3 regions of the Streptomyces sp. NPDC007907 genome follow, and region 3 is predicted to be linked to each of the others. Evidence: riboswitches for the same ligand, from Rfam matches in the RefSeq annotation. Region 3 holds a riboswitch; each other region holds the start of a gene.

Evidence for each region. Region 3 has a riboswitch for S-adenosylmethionine ahead of ACFZDI_RS14045 (ABC transporter permease subunit). Riboswitches for the same ligand answer to the same signal wherever they lie in the genome.
Region 1: linked by a shared signal. The riboswitch ahead of thrC (threonine synthase) and the one ahead of ACFZDI_RS14045 (ABC transporter permease subunit) in region 3 are both predicted to bind S-adenosylmethionine.
Region 2: linked by a shared signal. The riboswitch ahead of ACFZDI_RS29145 (aminotransferase class V-fold PLP-dependent enzyme) and the one ahead of ACFZDI_RS14045 (ABC transporter permease subunit) in region 3 are both predicted to bind S-adenosylmethionine.

What each region holds. Positions count from the first base shown of each region.
Region 1 covers NZ_JBIBKR010000006.1:459,750-466,293, reverse strand. The annotation lists gene ACFZDI_RS26565 (extracellular solute-binding protein) at 1-792, shown strand, start outside; gene ACFZDI_RS26560 (DUF3263 domain-containing protein) at 833-1,078, shown strand; gene otsB (trehalose-phosphatase) at 1,164-1,985, opposite strand; gene ACFZDI_RS26550 (trehalose-6-phosphate synthase) at 1,993-3,381, opposite strand; gene ACFZDI_RS26545 (glucosyl-3-phosphoglycerate synthase) at 3,455-4,399, opposite strand; SAM riboswitch class I at 4,551-4,706, shown strand; gene thrC (threonine synthase) at 4,725-6,011, shown strand; gene ACFZDI_RS26535 (MoaD/ThiS family protein) at 6,114-6,389, shown strand.
Region 2 covers NZ_JBIBKR010000007.1:412,801-419,344, reverse strand. The annotation lists gene ACFZDI_RS29170 (heme-copper oxidase subunit III) at 1-137, shown strand, start outside; gene ACFZDI_RS29165 (c-type cytochrome) at 219-1,031, shown strand; gene ACFZDI_RS29160 (Rieske 2Fe-2S domain-containing protein) at 1,028-2,101, shown strand; gene ACFZDI_RS29155 (cytochrome bc complex cytochrome b subunit) at 2,098-3,720, shown strand; gene trpD (anthranilate phosphoribosyltransferase) at 3,857-4,921, shown strand; SAM riboswitch class IV at 5,007-5,123, shown strand; gene ACFZDI_RS29145 (aminotransferase class V-fold PLP-dependent enzyme) at 5,258-6,544, shown strand, end outside.
Region 3 covers NZ_JBIBKR010000003.1:576,922-583,465, reverse strand. The annotation lists gene ACFZDI_RS14065 (catalase family protein) at 14-1,126, shown strand; gene ACFZDI_RS14060 (LLM class F420-dependent oxidoreductase) at 1,283-2,206, opposite strand; gene ACFZDI_RS14055 (putative leader peptide) at 2,404-2,517, shown strand; gene ACFZDI_RS14050 (glutathione S-transferase C-terminal domain-containing protein) at 2,654-3,517, shown strand; SAM riboswitch class IV at 3,583-3,691, shown strand; gene ACFZDI_RS14045 (ABC transporter permease subunit) at 4,015-4,995, shown strand; gene ACFZDI_RS14040 (ATP-binding cassette domain-containing protein) at 4,992-5,789, shown strand; gene ACFZDI_RS14035 (transporter substrate-binding domain-containing protein) at 5,865-6,544, shown strand, end outside.

The DNA of each region.
Region 1 (6,544 bases), on a different contig from region 3:
TTCGCCAAGGCCGGCATCACCCCGCCCGAGTCCTGGGACGACCTGGCCGAGGACGCCGAGGCCCTCAAGGCGAAGGGCGTGAAGTACCCGTACGCGCTGCCCCTCGGCCCGGAGGAGGCGCAGGCCGAGACCATGCAGTGGATGCTCAGCGGCGGGGGCGGCTACACCGACGGCGCCGACAGCTACGGCATCGACTCCCCGGAGAACATCGACACCTTCTCGTGGCTGAAGAACGACCTGGTCGGCAAGGGCCTGACCGGGCCGGTCGCGCCGGGGCAGCTCAACCGGGCGGCGGCGTTCGCGGCGTTCGCCAAGGGCGAGGTCGGCATGCTCAACGGCCACCCCTCGCTGATGAAGATCGCCGCGAAGCAGGGCGTCAAGTACGGGATGGTGCCCACCCCGGGCCACGAGGGCCCGAGCCGGTCCACGCTGGGCGTCTCCGACTGGATGACCGCGTTCCGCAAGAACGGCCACCGCGACCAGGTGGGGGGCTTCCTCGACTTCGTCTACAGCGAGAAGAACGTGCTGGCCTTCTCGCGCGAGTACGACCTGCTGCCGGTCACCACGTCCGCGTCCGGCACGATGGCCTCCTCCGAGGAGGACCGGCACCTCAAGCCGTTCCTGGAGGAGCTGCTGGCCTCCGAGCTCTACCCGGTCGGCAAGACCTCCTGGGCCGATGTCAGTGCCCGGGTCAAGCAGCAGATCGGCAAGGCCGTCGCGCCCGGCGGCAGCCCGTCGGGCGTCCTGGGCCACCTCCAGGCCGAGGCGACCCGGGCGGAGAGCGCGGAGTAGCTTCGCTGTGCTGTCGGTGGGGGGCGTTACGGTGCCGTGCATGGACGAGGACACGGGTGAGCAGGGGCTCGGGCGCAGGGAGCGGGACATTCTCGCGCTCGAACGCCGGGGGTTCTCCGGGCCCGGTGCGAAGGAGCGGGCGATACGTGAGGAGCTGGGGCTCGCGCCTGTTCGCTACTACCAGCTGCTCAATGCGCTGCTGGATGATGCTCGGGCGTTGGCGCATGATCCTGTGACGGTGAATCGGCTGCGGCGGGTTCGGGAGCGGCGTCGGTCTGAGCGGTGAGGGGCGGGGGCTTCTGGCCGCCGCGGGGTGCGGGTGCGTCGTGGTTGTTCGCGCAGTTCCCCGCGCCCCTGAAGGGCGTGACCCTTCAGCCCATCCGGTCCGCCAAGGCCGTCAGTAGGTCCACAACCCCCTCCGGGCCGTCCACCACCACGTCCGCCCGCTCGCGCAGCTCGGTCACCTCGTCGCTGCCGCTGCACACCAGCAGGCCCGGGGTGCCGGTCGTGCGGAGGGTGTCCACCGCGGCGTAGGCGGGCAGGTCGCCCAGGTCGTCGCCGGCGTAGAGGACCGAGCCGGCGCCGATCTCCCGGGCGTGGTCGATCAGGGCCACGCCCTTGTCCATGCCGGGCGGGCGCAGTTCGAGGACCATGCGGCCGGGCTCGACGATCAGGCCGTGCCGGGTCGCCAGGGCGGTGAGCGGCTCGCGCAGGGCCTCGAAGGCGGCCTGCGGGTCGGCGGCCCGGCGGGTGTGCACGGCCACCGCCCGGCCCTTGTCCTCCACCCAGGCGTCGCTCCCTTCGAGCAGCCCGGGCAGTTCGGCGCGGACGGCGTCGACGCCGGGGTGCGGCGCGGGCGCGGTGACCTCGCCGCTGCGGGCGTCCCACCGCTCGGCGCCGTAGTGCCCGAGGACGACGAGGTGCCCGAGGCCGGGCACGTTCGCGAAGCCGCCGTTGCGTACGGCGACGTCGGCGGGCCGGCCGGTGATCACCGCGATGGCGGCGACCTTCGGGGCGAGCGCCGCCAGTGCGCCCAGCGCCTGTGGATGGGCCCGGGCCTGCTCGGGGTCGGCCACGATCGGCGCGAGCGTCCCGTCGAAGTCCAGCGCGATCAGGGCCTTGCCGGGCTGCGCGAGGAGGGCGTCGAGGCCGTATTGCCCGGCCTTGGTGGCTGGGGTGGGAAGGCTGCTCATTCGGCCCTCAGCCCCTCAACGCGTCGAGCTGGTCCAGGAACCACCGCGCCGGTGGCAGGGCCGTCGCCGCGGCGGCCAGGCGCTTGCTGCGTTCGGCGCGTTCCTCCGGGCGCATCGACAGCGCCTCGTGCAGGGCCGCCGCCGTGCCCGTCACGTCGTAAGGGTTCACGGTGATCGCGTCCTCGCCCAGCTCCTCGTGCGCCCCGGCCTCCCGGGACAGCACCAGCGCGCAGCCCGCGTCGGACACCACCGGGACCTCCTTGGCGACGAGGTTCATGCCGTCGCGGATCGGGTTGACCAGGGCCACGTCGGCCAGCCGGTAGGCGGCCAGCGAGCGCGCGAAGTCGTCCTTGACGTGCAGCACGACCGGCTTCCAGCCCGGCGTGCCGTACTCGGCGTTGATCTCGTCCGCGAGCCGCTGCACCTCGGCCGTGTAGTCCCGGTACACCGCGAGGTCCTGCCGGGAGGGGTAGGCGAAGGCGACGTGCACCACCTGCTCGCGCCACTCGGCGTGGGTCTCCAGCAGCCTGCGGTAGGCCAGCATGCCGCGCACGATGTTCTTGGACAGTTCGGTGCGGTCCACGCGGACGATGGTGCGGCGGCCCTCGCCGATCTCCTGCCGCAGCGCGGTGATCCGCTCCTCGACGTCCGGCTCGTGGGCCCGCTTGCGCAGAAAGTCGGCGTCGGCGCCGAGGCCGTGCACCCCGACCCGGGTGCCGCCGAGCCCGCCCGCGAACCGCTCGGCGCACGCGGTGAACGCCTCCGCCCAGCGCTCGGTCAGGAAGCCCAGCCGATCCGCGCCGAGCATGCCGCGCAGCACCTGCCCGGCCACGTCGTCGGGCAGCATCCGGAAGTACTCCGGCGGCGCCCACGGCGTGTGCGAGAAGTGCCCGATGCGCAGGTCGGGCCGCAGCTCGCGGAGCATGCCCGGCACCAGCGTCAGGTGGTAGTCCTGCACCACGACCGCCGCGCCCTGCGCCGCCTCCTCGGCCAGCGCCTCGGCGAACGCCCGGTTGTACGCCTCGTAGGACGCCCACTGCCGCCGGAACTCCGCGTCGAAGACGGGCTCCAGGGGCGTCTGGTAGAGCATGTGGTGCACGAACCACAGGACCGAGTTGGCGATGCCGTTGTACGCGTCGGCGTGCACGTCGGGCGGGATGTCCAGCATCCGCACGCCGTCCTCGCCGACGCCGCGCCCCACCGCCTCCCGGTCGCCGTCGGAGAGCGCCGAGCACACCCACAGCGCGTCCGCGTCCGAGCCGATCGCGGAGAGCCCGGACACCAGCCCGCCGCCGCCCCGCTTGGCGTCCAGCGAACCGTCCGCTCCCACCGTGTACGAGACCGGGCCACGGTTGGAGGCCACCAGCACCTGTGCAGCACCGTACGTTGAAGCCATAAGCCTCAACCTAGCCCGGCCCCGAAACGCTCAAACGTGCGGATCTGCCGCGCCCGGCCGAAAACGGCCCCGGTCAGGCAGCCTTCCGGGCCTGGTACTCGGAGATCTCCACCATCGGCGGACGCTCCTCGGTGTCCACGGAGTAGGTCCTCGGCTCGAAGCCGTCCGTGCCCCGCTCGAACTGGGTCAGGGACGGCCGGATCAGGTGCCCGCGGGCCAGCCGCAGCTGGGCCGTGCGGTAGATCGCGGCGGCCATCCGGCCCAGCGCCTGCCCGTCCTGGTGCCGGTGCTTGCGCACCCCCACGTCCACCTGGGCGAGGGCGTCCAGCCCCGCCAGGTGCAGCGCGTCGACCATCATGCCCAGCTCGACGCCGTACCCGACCGGGAAGGGCAGCTGCTCCAGCAGGGAGCGGCGGGCCGCGTACTCGCCGCCGAGCGGCTGCACGAAGCCGGCCAGCTGCGGCCAGTGCATGTTGAGCAGCGGGCGGGCCATCAGCTCGGTGACCCGGCCGCCCTGCCCGGTGGCGCCGCCGAGCGGGCGGTCGTACATGGCCTTCACCAGGTCCACGTCCGGGTCCGTGAGCAGCGGGCCCACGATCCCCGAGACGAAGCCGGACGAGAAGTCCCTGAGGTCCGCGTCGACGAAACAGACGATGTCCCCGCGGGTGACCAGCAGTGAGCGCCACAGCACCTCGCCCTTGCCGGGCACGGCTGGCAGGCGCGGGAGTATCACGTCCCGGTGCACCACGCGCGCGCCCGCGGCGGCGGCGACCTCCGCGGTGCGGTCGGTCGACCCCGAGTCGACGACGACCAGCTCGTCGACGAGCGGGACCTGCAGCATCAGGTCGTGGCGGATGACGGAGGCGATGTCGCCGACCGTCTCCTCCTCGTTCAGCGCGGGCAGCACCACACTGACCGTCTGGCCCGTGCGCTGCTTCGCTGCGAGGATCTGGTGGAGGGGGCGATCGTTCGCGGACCAGGAACGGGTGCTCAGCCAGCGCTCGACTTCTTCCAGCACCGTGCGGCTCCTCTGCGTGCTCCGGGCGGGACGGAGTGATCCATCTCGCGGTTCGGACGACTATCTCAACTGTCCTGGTCGTCGGTTACAGTCTTGAACAACGCGGATGACCATCGCATGTCCGGGGTCACCCGCCTTTACAACCGCATACAGCTCATCCAGAGGGGCAGAGGGAAACGGCCCGATGAAGCCCCGGCAACCCTCCAGTCGGTACTCGTAGGTCGCTGTCGACCACTTCGCGAGGCTCCCGGCTAGGGAAGGTGCCAAATCCGTCTCACGGCGAGATGCGTCGTGAGGAAGATGAGGAGAAAGGGCCTCGCCTCACATGGCTGTGCAGACTGTTGCAAGCACCACTGACTCCACCGTAGACCTCGGTCCCGCGGCTGCCCTCAGCTGCCGCGAGTGCGGTCACCGCGTACCCCTCGGCCCGGTCTTCGCGTGCGAGGAGTGTTTCGGCCCGCTGGAGATCGCCTACGACTTCTCGGGCTACGACACCGAAGAGCTCCGCAAGCGCATCGCAGCGGGCCCCGCGAACATCTGGCGCTACGCCCCGCTGCTGCCGGTCCCGGCCGACGTGGCGGACAAGCCGAACATCAACCCCGGCTGGACCAAGCTCGTCAAGGCCGACAACCTCGCACGCGAGCTGGGTGTCGACGCCGGCAAGCTGTTCGTCAAGGACGACTCCGGCAACCCGACGCACTCCTTCAAGGACCGGGTCGTCGCCCAGGCCCTGGAGGCCGCCCGCGCCTTCGGTTTCACCACGCTCTCCTGCTCCTCCACCGGCAACCTCGCCGGTGCGGTGGGCGCCGCCGCGGCCCGCGCCGGCTTCCGCTCCTGCGTGTTCATCCCGCACGACCTGGAGCAGGGCAAGGTCGTCATGGCCGCGGTCTACGGCGGCGAGCTCGTCGGCATCGAGGGCAACTACGACGACGTGAACCGCTTCTGCTCCGAGCTGATCGGCGACCCGGCCGGTGAGGGCTGGGGCTTCGTCAACGTCAACCTGCGGCCGTACTACGCGGAGGGTTCCAAGACCCTGGCGTACGAGATCTGCGAGCAGCTCGGCTGGCGGCTGCCGGACCAGCTCGTGGTGCCGATCGCCTCCGGCTCGCAGCTCACGAAGATCGACAAGGGTCTGCAGGAGCTGATCAAGCTCGGTCTGGTCGAGGACAAGCCGTACAAGATCTTCGGTGCGCAGGCCGAGGGCTGCTCGCCGGTGTCGACGGCGTTCAAGGCCGGGCACGACGTCGTCCGTCCGCAGAAGCCGGACACCATCGCCAAGTCCCTCGCGATCGGCAACCCGGCGGACGGGCCGTACGTGCTGGACATCGCGCGGCGGACCGGTGGGGCGGTGGAGGACGTGAACGACGAGCAGGTCGTCGACGCGATCAAGATCCTTGCGCGGACCGAGGGGATCTTCGCGGAGACCGCCGGTGGGGTGACCGTGGGTGTCACCAAGAAGCTGATCGAGAGCGGGCTGCTGGATCCGTCGAAGACGACGGTGGTGCTCAACACCGGGGACGGTCTGAAGACGCTGGACGCGGTGGCGGGCACGGGGCTCACCGCGACCATTCGGCCCAACCTGGAGTCGTTCCGGGATGCCGGGCTCGTCTGATCGTTGTTCGCTGCGGGCCGGTGGGGGCTGGTCGCGCAGTTCCCCGCGCCCCTGAGGGTGCGCCCCAGCCGTAGCTTCAACAAAACCGGAGGTCATGTTCCGATGAGCGTCACCGTTCGCATCCCCACCATCCTGCGCACCTACACCGGCGGGCAGGCCGAGGTCGCCGCCGAGGGGGCGAATCTCGGGGAGGTCATCGCCGATCTGGAGAAGAACCACACCGGGATCGCCGCCCGGGTGCTCGACGACCAGGGCAAGCTGCGCCGGTTCGTCAACGTGTACGTCAACGACGACGACGTGCGCTTCGAGCAGGGTCTGGAGACGGCGACGCCGGACGGTGCCGGTGTGTCGATCATTCCCGCCGTCGCGGGTGGCTGAACCGACCGGCCGACCTGATTGTTACCTTCGGTAACGACAGTCACTGAGAGTTTATCGAATTGCCCCCTCCGTGAGAGAAACGGAGGGGGCAATTCTGTGTGGTTGAGCGGGGTACAGTTGGGGAACGCGATCCCGATCCGTTGATCGGAACCCTG
Region 2 (6,544 bases), on a different contig from region 3:
TGGTCCTGGGCCGGACCTACGCGGCCAGTAGGTTCACCCACGAGCAGGCGACGGCCGCGATCGTCGTGTCCTACTACTGGCACTTCGTCGATGTCGTCTGGATCGGACTCTTCGCCACGATCTACATGATCAAGTAGCAGGGCCCGCATCCGCGCGTGCTCGACGAAGCGCGCATCCCAGAAGCATCGACGCAGAAGATCCTGACACCGGGGTAATCCGTGAAAAAGCTCTCCGCACGACGACGCCACCCGTTGGCGGCGCTCGTCGTCCTACTCCTCGCGCTGGCATGCACCGGGGGGCTGTACGCCGTGTTCGCACCCGCGGACAAGGCGCAGGCCGACGAAACCGCCCAGTCCCTCACCATCGAGGAGGGCAAGAAGCTCTACTCGGTCGGCTGCGCCAGTTGCCACGGCACCGGCGGTCAGGGCACCTCCGACGGCCCCAGCCTGGTGGGCGTGGGCGCCGCGGCCGTCGACTTCCAGGTGGGCACCGGCCGGATGCCGGCCGCCACCTCCCAGGGCCCCCAGGTCCCGGCGAAGAAGAACATCTACTCGCAGGCCGAGATCGACCAGCTCGCGGCGTTCATCGCCTCGCTGGGTGCCGGTCCGTCCGTCCCGACGGAGGAGCAGTACGGCCCCGAGGGCGCCGACATCGCCAAGGGCGGTGAGCTGTTCCGCACCAACTGCGCGCAGTGCCACAACTTCACCGGCAAGGGCGGCGCGCTGACGCACGGCAAGTACGCGCCGACCCTCGAGGGCGTCTCCCCGAAGCACATCTACGAGGCCATGCAGACCGGCCCGCAGAACATGCCGTCCTTCCCCGACACCACGCTGTCGGAGAAGAACAAGAAGGACATCATCGCGTACCTCGACGCGGTCAACAGCGAAAAGACCGAGAGCCCCGGTGGCCTCGAACTGGGTGGCCTCGGGCCGGTCAGTGAGGGCCTGTTCGGCTGGATCTTCGGTCTCGGCGGTCTGATCGCCGTCGCCGTGTGGGTCGCCGCCCGGACCGCAAAGGCCAAGAAGTCATGAGTAGCCAAGACATTCCAGAAGAGAACCTGCCTGCCGCGCAGTCCGCAGGCCATGACGAGCACGGGCACGGCGTGGTGAGCGTCGCGGACGACAAGAACCCGTTCGCGGACCCGGGCCTGCCGCCCCACGAGCACCGGGTCCAGGACATCGACGAGCGGGCCGCCAAGCGGTCCGAGCGTGCGGTCGCCCTGCTGTTCACGGTGTCGATGCTGGCCACCGTCGCCTTCATCGCCTCCTTCGTGGCGATCCCGGTCGACAAGGCGGTCTTCATCTTCCCGCTGGGCCACATCAGCGCGCTGAACTTCGCGCTGGGCCTGTCGCTCGGCATCGCGCTGTTCTGCATCGGCGCGGGCGCCGTCCACTGGGCGCGCACCCTGATGTCCGACGTGGAGGTCGCCGACGAGCGGCACCCGATCGAGGCGCCGCCCGAGGTCCGCGAGAAGGTCTTCGCCGACTTCAAGCAGGGTGCCAAGGAGTCCGCGCTCGGCCGCCGCAAGCTGATCCGCAACACGATGCTCGGCGCGCTCACGCTGGTGCCGCTCTCCGGCGTCGTGCTGCTGCGTGACCTCGGTCCGCTGCCCGGCACCAAGCTCCGCCACACGCTGTGGTCCAAGGGCAAGCTGCTCGTCAACATGAACACCAACGAGCCGCTGCGTCCGTCCGATGTCGCGGTCGGTTCGCTGACCTTCGCCAAGCCCGAGGGCCTGGAGGAGCACGACCACGACTTCCAGAACGAGATCGCCAAGGCCGCCCTGATGATCGTCCGGATCCAGCCGGAGGACATCAAGGACAAGCGCGAGCTCGCGTGGTCGCACCAGGGCATCGTCGCGTACTCGAAGATCTGCACCCACGTCGGTTGCCCGATCTCCCTGTACGAGCAGCAGACGCACCACGTGCTCTGCCCCTGCCACCAGTCCACCTTCGACCTCTCCGACGGTGCCCGAGTGATCTTCGGTCCCGCCGGTCACGCCCTGCCGCAGCTCCGCATCGGCGTGAACGACGAGGGCTACCTCGAGGCGCTCGGCGACTTCGAAGAGCCCGTCGGCCCTGCTTTCTGGGAGCGCGGATGAGCACTGCACAGAATCGCCGCAAGGCGCCCGCGGGTGAGCGGGTCGCCGACTGGGCCGACGGCCGCCTCGGGATCTACTCCCTGGCCAAGGCCAACATGCGCAAGATCTTCCCGGACCACTGGTCCTTCATGCTGGGTGAGATCTGCCTCTACAGCTTCATCATCATCATCCTCACGGGTGTGTACCTGACGCTGTTCTTCCACCCGTCGATGAACGAGGTGGAGTACCACGGCAGTTACGTCCCGCTCCAGGGGCAGCTGATGTCGGAGGCGTTCGCCTCGACCCTGGACATCAGCTTCGACGTCCGCGGCGGTCTGCTCATCCGGCAGATCCACCACTGGGCGGCGATCATCTTCCTCGCCGGCATGTTCGTGCACATGATGCGCGTCTTCTTCACCGGCGCGTTCCGCAAGCCGCGCGAGATCAACTGGCTGTTCGGCTTCCTGCTGTTCGTCCTGGGCATGTTCACCGGCTTCACCGGCTACTCGCTCCCGGACGACCTGCTCTCCGGCACCGGTGTCCGCTTCACGCAGGGCGCGATCCTGTCCGTGCCGATCGTGGGCACGTACATCTCGATGTTCCTGTTCGGCGGGGAGTTCCCGGGGACCGACTTCGTCGCCCGGTTCTACTCGATCCACATCCTGCTGCTGCCGGGCATCATGCTCGGGCTCGTGGTCGGCCACCTGATCCTGGTCTTCTACCACAAGCACACCCAGTTCGCGGGTCCCGGCCGGACCAACAAGAACGTGGTCGGCATGCCGCTGCTGCCGGTCTACATGGCCAAGGCCGGAGGCTTCTTCTTCCTGGTCTTCGGTGCCATCGCGGCCCTGGCCGGCATCGCGACGATCAACCCGATCTGGGTCCTCGGCCCGTACCGGCCCGACCAGGTGTCCACCGGTGCCCAGCCCGACTGGTACATGGGCTTCGCCGAGGGTCTGATCCGAGCCATGCCGGGCTGGGAGATCAACATCTGGGGTCACACGCTGGTCCTGGGCGTGTTCATCCCGCTGGTGCTCTTCGGTGTCTTCCTCGCGATCATCGCCCTGTACCCGTTCATCGAGTCCTGGGTCACCGGGGACAAGCGCGAGCACCACATCCTGGACCGGCCGCGCAACGCCCCGACCCGCACGGGTGTCGGTGTCGCCTGGGTCACCGGCTACATCATCATGCTGATCGGCGGTGGCAACGACATCGTCGCCACGCACTTCCACCTGTCGATCAACTCGGTGACCTGGTTCGTCCGGATCGGGTTCTTCCTCGGCCCGGTCATCGCCTTCGTCATCACCAAGCGCATCTGCCTCGGCCTGCAGCGCCGGGACAAGGAGAAGGTGCTGCACGGCCGCGAGTCGGGCATCATCAAGCGCCTGCCGCACGGTGAGTTCATCGAGGTGCACGAGCCGCTCAGCCAGGAGCAGATGTACACGCTCACGGCGCACGAGCAGTACAAGCCGGCCGAGATCGGCCCGACGGTCGACGAGAACGGTGTCGAGCGCAAGGTGAAGGGTTCCGAGAAGCTGCGCGCCAAGCTCAGCGACGCCTACTACGGCGAGGGTTCCCAGATCCCGAAGCCCACCGCCGAGGAGTACCGGGAGATCACGAGCGGCCACGGCCACCACTGATCACTGCTTCGCCACGCCACAGAAGGGCCCCGTCCGACGATCGGACGGGGCCCTTCGGCCTGCCCCGGGCTGGATAGGGTGGACCCCGTTGAGACTCTCGTCCCGTAGTGCGGGACGCCTGACCCTGGAGCGGCTTATGAGCGCTGTGACCCCCGCTGGAGGCGACACCGCGGCGGGCCGCTCCTGGCCCCTGCTGCTGAACGGCCTGCTGGACGGCAGGCACCTGAGCGCGGACGACACCGCCTGGGCGATGGACCGGATCATGCGCGGCGAGGCGACCGAGGCGCAGATCGCCGGGTTCGTCGTGGCTCTGCGTGCCAAGGGCGAGACCGTCGAGGAGATCAACGGCCTGGTCCGCACGATGTACGCGCACGCCAACGTGATCGAGGTGCCCGGGGCGACGGTCGACATCGTCGGCACCGGTGGCGACGGCGCGAAGACGGTCAACATCTCCACGATGTCCTCGATCGTCGTCGCCGGCACCGGCGCGAAGGTCGTCAAGCACGGCAACCGGGCCGCGTCCTCGGCGTCCGGGGCCTCCGACGTGCTGGAGAAGCTCGGCGTCAACCTGGAGCTGCCGCTGCACCGGGTCGCGGAGGTCGCCGAGGAGGCCGGGATCACCTTCTGCTTCGCGGTGAAGTTCCACCCGGCGCTGCGGCACGCGGGCGCCGCCCGCGGCCAGTTGGGCATCCGCACGGTGTTCAACGCCCTCGGCCCGCTCACCAACCCGGCCCGGGTCCGCGCCCAGGCCGTCGGGGTGGCGGACCCCCGCATGGCGCCGATCGTCGCGGGCGTCTTCGCCGAGCGCGGCAACTCGTCCCTGGTCTTCCGGGGCGACGACGGCCTCGACGAACTGACCACCACGGCCACCTCCCGGGTGTGGATCGTCCGGGACGGCACGGTCACCGAGGAGGCCTTCGACCCGCGCGACGTGGGCCTCGAACTGGTCCCCGTGGAGGCGCTGCGCGGCGCCGACGCCTCCTACAACGCCGAGGTCGCCCGGCGTCTGCTGGACGGCGAGCCGGGCCCGGTCCGCGAGGCGGTCCTGCTGAACTCGGCCGCGGCCCTGGCGGCCCTGGAGCCCACCGCCGCGCCCCTGGCCGAGCAGATCGGCGCCGGGATGGCCAAGGCGGCCGAGTCGATCGACTCGGGGGCGGCCAAGCGCACGCTGGAGCGCTGGGTGGCCGCGAGCAACGCGTAACGGATCCCGTTCGTGAAGGGACCGGCGTCCCGCGATCCGGACTCGGCTTGCGGGGCGCCGATCTTTTCGCGTACGTTCCTGAGCAGGTCATGAGTGACAGTCATGAGGCCCCGGCCGACTGTCCGGCAACCCTCCGTCCGTGGCGGGGTGCCCCGGGTGAGGACCGGGTCGTAGGCAGCGAGGTCTACGGCAAGCGCGTGACGAGGAGTCTTCCGTGAACCAGCGAATGCGATAGGGCCGCAGAGCCCCGCCTCCGCATCCCCCTTCTCCTTTCACCCCCGCTCGAGCCGTACGCGCTCGCGGGCGGATTCCACCTGCCTTCACGGGAGTTCCGTCATGTCTGTCTCCACCCTTGCCGCCGACCAGTCCGTTTGTGCCCCGCTGCCCGTTCTGGGACGAGACGTCACCGTGCCGCTCGTGACCGGCGGTGAGGTCACCTACGCCGCGCTCGACTACGCCGCCAGCGCCCCGGCGCTCCAGCGGGTCTGGGACGACGTCGCCGCGTACGCGCCGTACTACGGCAGCGTGCACCGCGGTGCCGGGTACCTGTCCCAGCTGTCGACCGACCTGTTCGAGAACGCCCGCCGGACCGTCGCCGGGTTCCTCGGCTGCCGCGCGGACGACCAGGTCGTGTTCACCCGGTCGACCACCGACTCCCTCAACCTCCTCGCCGCCGCGCTCCCCGCCGACTGCCAGGTCTTCGTCTACGAGACCGAGCACCACGCCTCCCTGCTGCCGTGGCGCAGCGCGCGGGTCACCTACCTCGACGCCCCGAGCAGCCCCCGGCAGGCTGTCGAGACCCTTGAGCGCGCCCTCGCCGACCGGGACCCCTACGGGCCGGCCCTCGTCTGCGTCACCGGCGCCTCCAACGTCACCGGCGAGCTGTGGCCCGTGCGGGAGCTCGCCGCGGCTGCGCACGCCCACGGCGCGCGGATCGTGCTCGACGCCGCCCAGCTGGCCCCGCACCACCCCGTGTCCGTCGCGGACCTCGACGTCGACTGGGTCGCCTTCTCCGGGCACAAGCTGTACGCGCCCTTCGGCTCCGGCGTCCTGGCCGGGCGGGCCGACTGGCTGCGCGCGGCCGAGCCGTACCTCGCGGGCGGCGGCGCCAGCCGCAAGGTCAGCCGGCGCGAGGACGGGGGAGTGGACGTGGAGTGGCACGACAGCGCCGCGCGCCACGAGGCCGGCTCGCCCAACGTCATCGGCGCCTACGCCGTCGCCTCGGCCTGCAAGGCGCTGTCCGAGGCGGGCTTCGACACCCTCGTCGCCCGGGAGCAGCACCTGGTCCGCACGGTGCGCGAGGGTCTCGCCGACGTCCCCGAGGTGCGGTTCCTCTCCCTCTTCGGGGACGACGCGCCGCGCGTCGGTGTGCTCTCCTTCGTCGTCGAGGGCTGGAACAGCTCCCACTTCGCCGCCGCCCTGTCCGCCGAGTACGGCATCGGCGTACGGGACGGGCTGTTCTGCGCCCACCCGCTGCTGCGCACGCTGCTCGGCAGTGACCCGCAGGCGCAGGGCGAGTGCGGGGCGCCCGACGCCGCGCCCGGGGAGAAGTCGCTCAACGCCATCCGGGTCAGCTTCGGCGCGGGCACGCCCGACGAGCACGTGGAGCGGTTCGTGCGGGCG
Region 3 (6,544 bases):
GGGAGGCAGCACGATGGATCCCGTCCGCTACGAGCATTACCGTCCCGTCGAACGCCCGACCTATCAGGAAGAGTTGGACGCCGTGGTCGCGCAGGTGGCGCAGCGCACCCGCGCCTCGGTCGATCGTGAGGCCGTCGGCCGCGCCGTCCGTACGGCCCACGGAAAGACCTACGGCCTGCTGAAGGCCACTGTCACGGTCGGTGACAATCACGGCTTCCACGGGCAGGGCATCTTCGCCCGGCCCACCGAGTACGACGCCGTCGTCCGCTACTCCAACGGTCTGGGCCACCAGCGTCCCGACCATCAGCTGGGCGCGGCGTGCGGGATGGGCATCAAGCTGTTCGGGGTCCCCGGGCCCTCATTGCTGGCCGACGAACCCGACACCGGTACCTTCGACCTTAACCTGATCAACAACGACGTCTTCTTCGCGAACACGGCCTATGACTACATGGTCATCGAGGACCTGTTCGCGGAGCTGCCCGAGGCCCTGGTGAACCCCGCCCGCCGCAAGACCTGGATGGCGGAGTTCCTGACCCGCCGGGGCACGCTCACCGACCCTGACGGCTGGCTGTGGGACGAACTGTTCGCCATGCTCTCGTTCACCACCGTCCCCCGCAGAAACCTGCTGTCGTACACCTACAACAGCATGGGTGCCTTCCGGTACGGCGATCACATTGCCAAGATCCGCACCGTGCCGACGGCCGAGTCCCTGGCCGCTCTCAAGCACCAGATCGTGGACGTGCGCGCGGACAACGAGGCGTTTCGCCGCACCCTCGTTGCCGAGGCCGCGGAACGGGACCACTCCTTCGAGCTCCAAGTGCAGCTGAACACCGATCTGGCCCGTATGCCGGTGGACAACACTTCCGTGAAGTGGCCCGACGAGTTGTCCCCCTGGGTGACCGTCGCCCGTGTGGACCTTCCGCGTCAGGACATCGGCGGGGACGACAACGTGACGGCCGCCGACGCCACGTCGATCACACCGTGGCGCTCACGAGAGGAGCACCGGCCCATCGGCGAGATCCAGCGGGTGCGGCAGGAGGTCTACCGGCGCTCGTCCATCGAGCGGCACCGCATCAATGGACAGCAGCGGCGCGAACCGGTCAGCAGCGCGCACGTGCTCGGCTGAGCCGGCCGAGCCGCGTCCCGTCACCTGTGCCGACCGTGCTCGGCCACCGCACTGGCTCGACGGCCGGCCCCGGCGCTTCCCTCGACGAGGGCGAGGAACCGGTCGTCGACGGGACTCCGGTGCGCGGTGGGCGGGTTGCCGGGCGGACGGAAGCCGTCAGCGGGCCAGTGCGCCCAGGAGCTGCCAGGTGCGTCGGCGGTCGGCCTCTCCGGCGATCTCGGTGCTCGAGAACACCACCTCGGTGGCGCCGGCGTCGCGATAACGGCGTACCTCGGCCTCGACCGTCTTCTCGTCGCCGATCACGGCCAGATCGGCGGCCCGCCTGCCGCCGGAGAGTCCGATGACCCGCGCGTAGGACGGGATCTGCTCGTAGAAGGCCAGGTTCTCGACGGCCTTGGCCCGCACCGCGTCGACGTCGTCGGTGACCACGCCGGGCACCAGGGCCACGATCCTGGGGGCGGGACGGCCGGCGGCCTCGGCCGCGGCGGTCACGGCGGGGACGATGTGTTCCGCCAGGGCGCGCGGTCCCGCCAGGTAGGGCAGGATCCCGTCCGCCAGCTCACCGCTGACCCGCAGGGCCTGCGGCCCCATCGCGGCGACCAGCACGGGGACACCGCTCTCGGCACCCGGCACCCGGGCGGAGATCGGGGTGGTGGCGGTGAGCAGCTCGCCGTGGAAGTCGGCCGTGCCGGTCTCCGTCAACTGCCGCAGGGCGGTGAGGAATTCACGCAGCCGGGCGATGGGGCGTTCGAAGGGCAGACCGAAGCCGGTCTCCGTCAGGAGTCTGGTACCCAGGGCCAGCCCGAGGTGGTAGCGACCGTGGGTCGCGGCCTGGGCGGTCTGGGCCTGGCTGGACACCAGCAGCGGGTGGCGGCCGAAGACGGGGATCGCGGAGGTGCCGACCTGCAGTCCGGGCACCTCGCGTCCGACGATCGCCGCGAGCTGGGGTGAGTCCGCGCCGAAGGTTTGCCCGAACCAGGCCGATGCGAGTCCCGACTCCGAGGCCTCGCGGGAGAGTTGCACGGTGGCATCGATCTGGTTCGGCGCGTCGGACGCGTTGAGCGCTACTCCAACAGTCATGTCGGTCAGAACGACCGCGGGCCGAACCCGCATTCCGGCCGTGTGTGACAGCTTCTTGTCAGTCATGTGTACAGGACCCGGCGCCGCGCGGGGCCCGCCGTCCAGCGGCGCGTCCGAGATGCGGGACGGACCTCTTGACGCCGGTGCCCGACGGATCGACACTCACTGAGGTAATCCCAGTGAAGAGGTAGGGAAACATGAGGCGTCTGGAACCGGTCACCGTCCGAGTGAGCCGTCCGCCTCTCCTTCTCACCTCCCGCCGCCACATCGACCTGCAGCGCGTCTGCAGCGCGATCAGGTCCCAGGGCTGAGCCGCGCCCATCCCGCGCCGACAGCGTCCCCCTTCCCTGAGGTTTCGTCCTGTCCGGTGCGCACGGGTGAGCCCTGCTCCCTCGTCCGACGTCGCTTCCGCCGCGCGTACGTCCGCGCCCGCTCCCGGGGAGAACCATGACCGTCACACCGCTGGCCGCCCACGCGTCCGACCGCCCCGTACCGGCCTTCCGCGGCCGTATCGGCAGGGACGCGCGCAGCGGCCACTACGCCGTTCCCGGCCGCTACCGCCTCCATCTGTCGACCGCATGTCCGGACGGCCTGCGCATCGCCGTCGCCCACAGCCTGCTCGGCCGGGACACCGCCTGTCCGGTGACCCTCCTGCCCGCCGTGCCCGACTCTCCCGACGGCGGGCACTCGGCCCTGCGTTCGCTGTACGAGGCGAGTGCCCACCGGTACACCGGTCCGGCCGTCGCGCCCGTGCTCAGTGACGACTGGTCCGGACGGATCGTCAGCACCCACGCCCCGGACATCATGCGCGACCTCGCCCGCCGCTTCGCCACCGGCGGCCCCTCGCTCTATCCGTGCGGCGCGGAGTCGGAGATCGAGGCCGTCGAGCGGATGTGCGCGCAGGGCGTCGAACAGGCCGCGCAGCGCGCCGGATCGGCCGACGGCGGACCGGCCGACCGCGAGGCGGCTCTTGGCGTACTGCTGGACGCACTGGGCGCGCTGGAGCGCTGGCTGGTCGGGCGGACGTACATGATCCGCGACGACGTCACGGCCGCCGACGTCGAGTTGTGGGTCGCCCTGGTCCAACTCGACACCGTGCACCGCAACCATCTGGACGCCTCCGCCGTCCAGCGCATCGCCGACCACCCCACCCTGTGGGCCTACGCCCGCCGTCTGACCACCCACCCGGCCTTCGGCACCCACCTCGACCTCGGCGGCATCGAACGCCGCCACCACGACCGCTGCCACGGCCTGGAGGCCGCCGGGGCAGCCGTACAGATCCTGGACTGGGCGGCACACGCGGCCCGTTGACCGTTCCACCTGGTGGACCGGCGTTGACATTCGTTCGGGCCGTTGTCTTAACTACGGGCCAGAACGGTCATGAGCGTCAGCGACAAGCCCTGGCTTGCTGACCGGCAACCCTCGCATCGCGGTGGGGTGCCCCAGGTGAAGACCGGACCGAAGATGTTTCGGTAAGCGCGAGGCCCACAGGGCCGGAAGAGTGACGGTGACGCCATGTACGCAGCTCCCAGGACGGCCGCACGCCGCCCCCAGGGCTGCGTACGGTCGTACCCGAACCTGCTCGTCGCCGATCGTGCCGTCGATCTGCTCCGCGTGAACAGCGCACTGTGTACCGCACCGGGCCGTGCCCGCTGCCGGGGCTGACACCTCCCCGCAGCCCCCGCCTTCCCTGACGACCACCGCTCACTCGGTGTGCCGTCGTCCTCCCCGGTCCCGGTACCTCGCCGGCGTGCGCGCCCCCGCATGCCGCGCGCTTCCGGGATCTCCCCTCCCAGCCGGAGCCCACCATGAGTGAACCCCCTGGCGCCACCGTCACCCTCCCCGGGGCGCGGGCCGCCGCCGAACCGCCGAAAGCCGTCACCGCCCAGCGCGTTCTGCCGCTACGGCGGCCGGGACGCTGGATCGCCACCGCGGTCGTCCTGGTCCTGGCGGCCCAGTTCGTGCACGGTCTGGTCTCCAACCCCTTCTACCAGTGGGACCGCTTCGGCTACTGGTTCCTGCGGCCGGCCATCCTCGACGGGCTCCTCATCACCCTCGAAGTCACCGTCTACAGCGCGGTGCTGGGCCTCGCCGGCGGCATCCTCCTCGCGCTGGCCCGGCTCTCCGGGAGCCCGGTGCTGCGGGCGGTCAGCTGGCTCTACGTCTGGGCGTTCCGCTCCGTCCCGCTCATCGTGGTGCTGATCTTCCTCTACAACTTCAGTGCGCTGTACAAGACGTTGAGCGTCGGTGTCCCCTTCGGACCGGCCTTCTTCTCCTTCGACGAGTCGAAACTCGCCACGGACATGGTCATCGCGGTCGTCGGGCTCAGCCTCCACGAGGCCGCGTACGCCGCCGAAGTCGTCCGGGGCGGCATCCTCTCCGTCGACCAGGGGCAGCACGAGGCGGCCTCCGCGCTCGGCCTGCCCAAGGGCTACCAGTTCCGGAAGGTCGTCTTTCCGCAGGCGCTGCGCTCCATCGTCCCGAACTACGTCAACCAGCTCATCGGCCTGATCAAGGGCACCTCGCTGGTGTTCTACGTCTCGCTGCTCGACCTGTTCGGCGCCGCCCAGACCATGGGCTCCACCTACCCCGGCGACATCGTGCCGCTGCTGCTGGTCGTCACCGTCTGGTACCTGGTCCTGACCAGTGTCGTCTCCGTCGTCCAGTTCTACGTCGAGCGGCACTACGCCCGCGGTGCCACCCGCAGCCTGCCGCCGACACCGCTGCAGAAGCTCCGCGCCGGCCTCGCCGGCCTGCGGGTCCGCATCCGCCAGGAGGCCGCCGTATGACCGCCACAACGCATCGAGCCCCGGCGGACACCGAAGCCGCCACCGTCGAGATCCACGACGTGCACAAGTGGTACGGCACCCACCGGGTCCTGGACGGTGTCGACCTGACCGTCCGCCCCGGGGAGGTCACCGTCATCCTCGGCCCGTCCGGATCCGGCAAGTCCACCCTGCTGCGGGTCGTCAACCACCTGGAGAGGCCCGAGATCGGCCACGTCAGCATCAACGGCGAGCTGATCGGCGTACGGCGGCAGGGCGAGCGGCTGAAGGAACTGAGCGAGCGGGCCATCCTCACCCAGCGCAGCCGGATCGGTTTCGTCTTCCAGAACTTCAACCTCTTCCCGCACCTGACGGTCCTGGACAACGTGGCCGCCGCCCCGGTCGCCACCGGGAAGCTCGGCAAGCCCGAGGCCGTGGAACTCGCCCGCGAACTCCTCGGCCGGGTCGGCCTCGCCGACAGGACCGGCGCCTACCCGCGCCAGCTCTCCGGTGGCCAGCAGCAGCGCGTCGCCATCGCCCGCGCCCTCGCGCTGCGCCCCGGCGTCATCCTCTTCGACGAGCCCACCTCCGCCCTCGACCCGGAACTGGTCGGTGAAGTCCTGGCCGTCATCAAGGACTTGGCGACCAGCGGAACCACCCTCCTCATCGTCACCCACGAGATCGGTTTCGCCCGCGAGATCGCCGACCGGGTCGTCTTCATCGACGGCGGCAGGATCATCGAGCAGGGCCCGCCCTCCGAGGTCCTCGACAAGCCCCGGCACGAGCGGACCAGGGACTTCCTCAGCAAGGTCCTCTGACCGCCGCCCCCTCGACTTCCCCCCACGCCACCCGCATCACTCCCCGCATCACTTCCCCACCGACAAGGAACGGCCATGTCTGTCCACTTCACCCGACGCAGCCTGATACGCGGCATCACCGCGGCGACCGCCGTCGCCACCCTGGCCACCGGGCTCGCCGCCTGCGGTGGCGACAGCGACGCGGCCACCACGACGAGCGACAGCGCCGGCACGGTCACCGTCGGCCGGCTGTCCAACGGCGCCGCCGAGGAGACCACCCTCAAGGTCTCCGAGGTCAAGTCCATCAGCGCCCAGCTGCCCGACGCGATCAGGAAGAGCGGCAAGCTGGTGATCGGGTCCGGCACCCTGCCCTCCGGCTCCCCGCCGCTGGGCTTCGTGGGCAGCGACCAGAAGACACTCACCGGCTCCGAGATCGACCTGGCCAGACTGGTCGCGGCCGTCCTCGGCCTGGAGCCCGAAGTGAAGCGGTTCACCTGGGAGAACCTCTTCGTCGGCATCGACAGCGGCAAGGTGAACGTCGGCTTCTCGAACATCACCGACACCGAGGAACGCAAGAGGAAGTACGAGTTCGCCTCCTACCGCAAGGACGACCTCGCCTTCGAGACACTCAAGTCCTCGAAGTTCGCCTTCGACGGTGACTACGAGGCCCTCGCGGGGAAGACCGTCTCGGTCGGCGCGGGCACCAACCAGGAGCGGATCCTGCTGGGGTGGAAGGACAAGCTGGAGGAGGAGGGCAAGAAGCTCACCATCAAGTA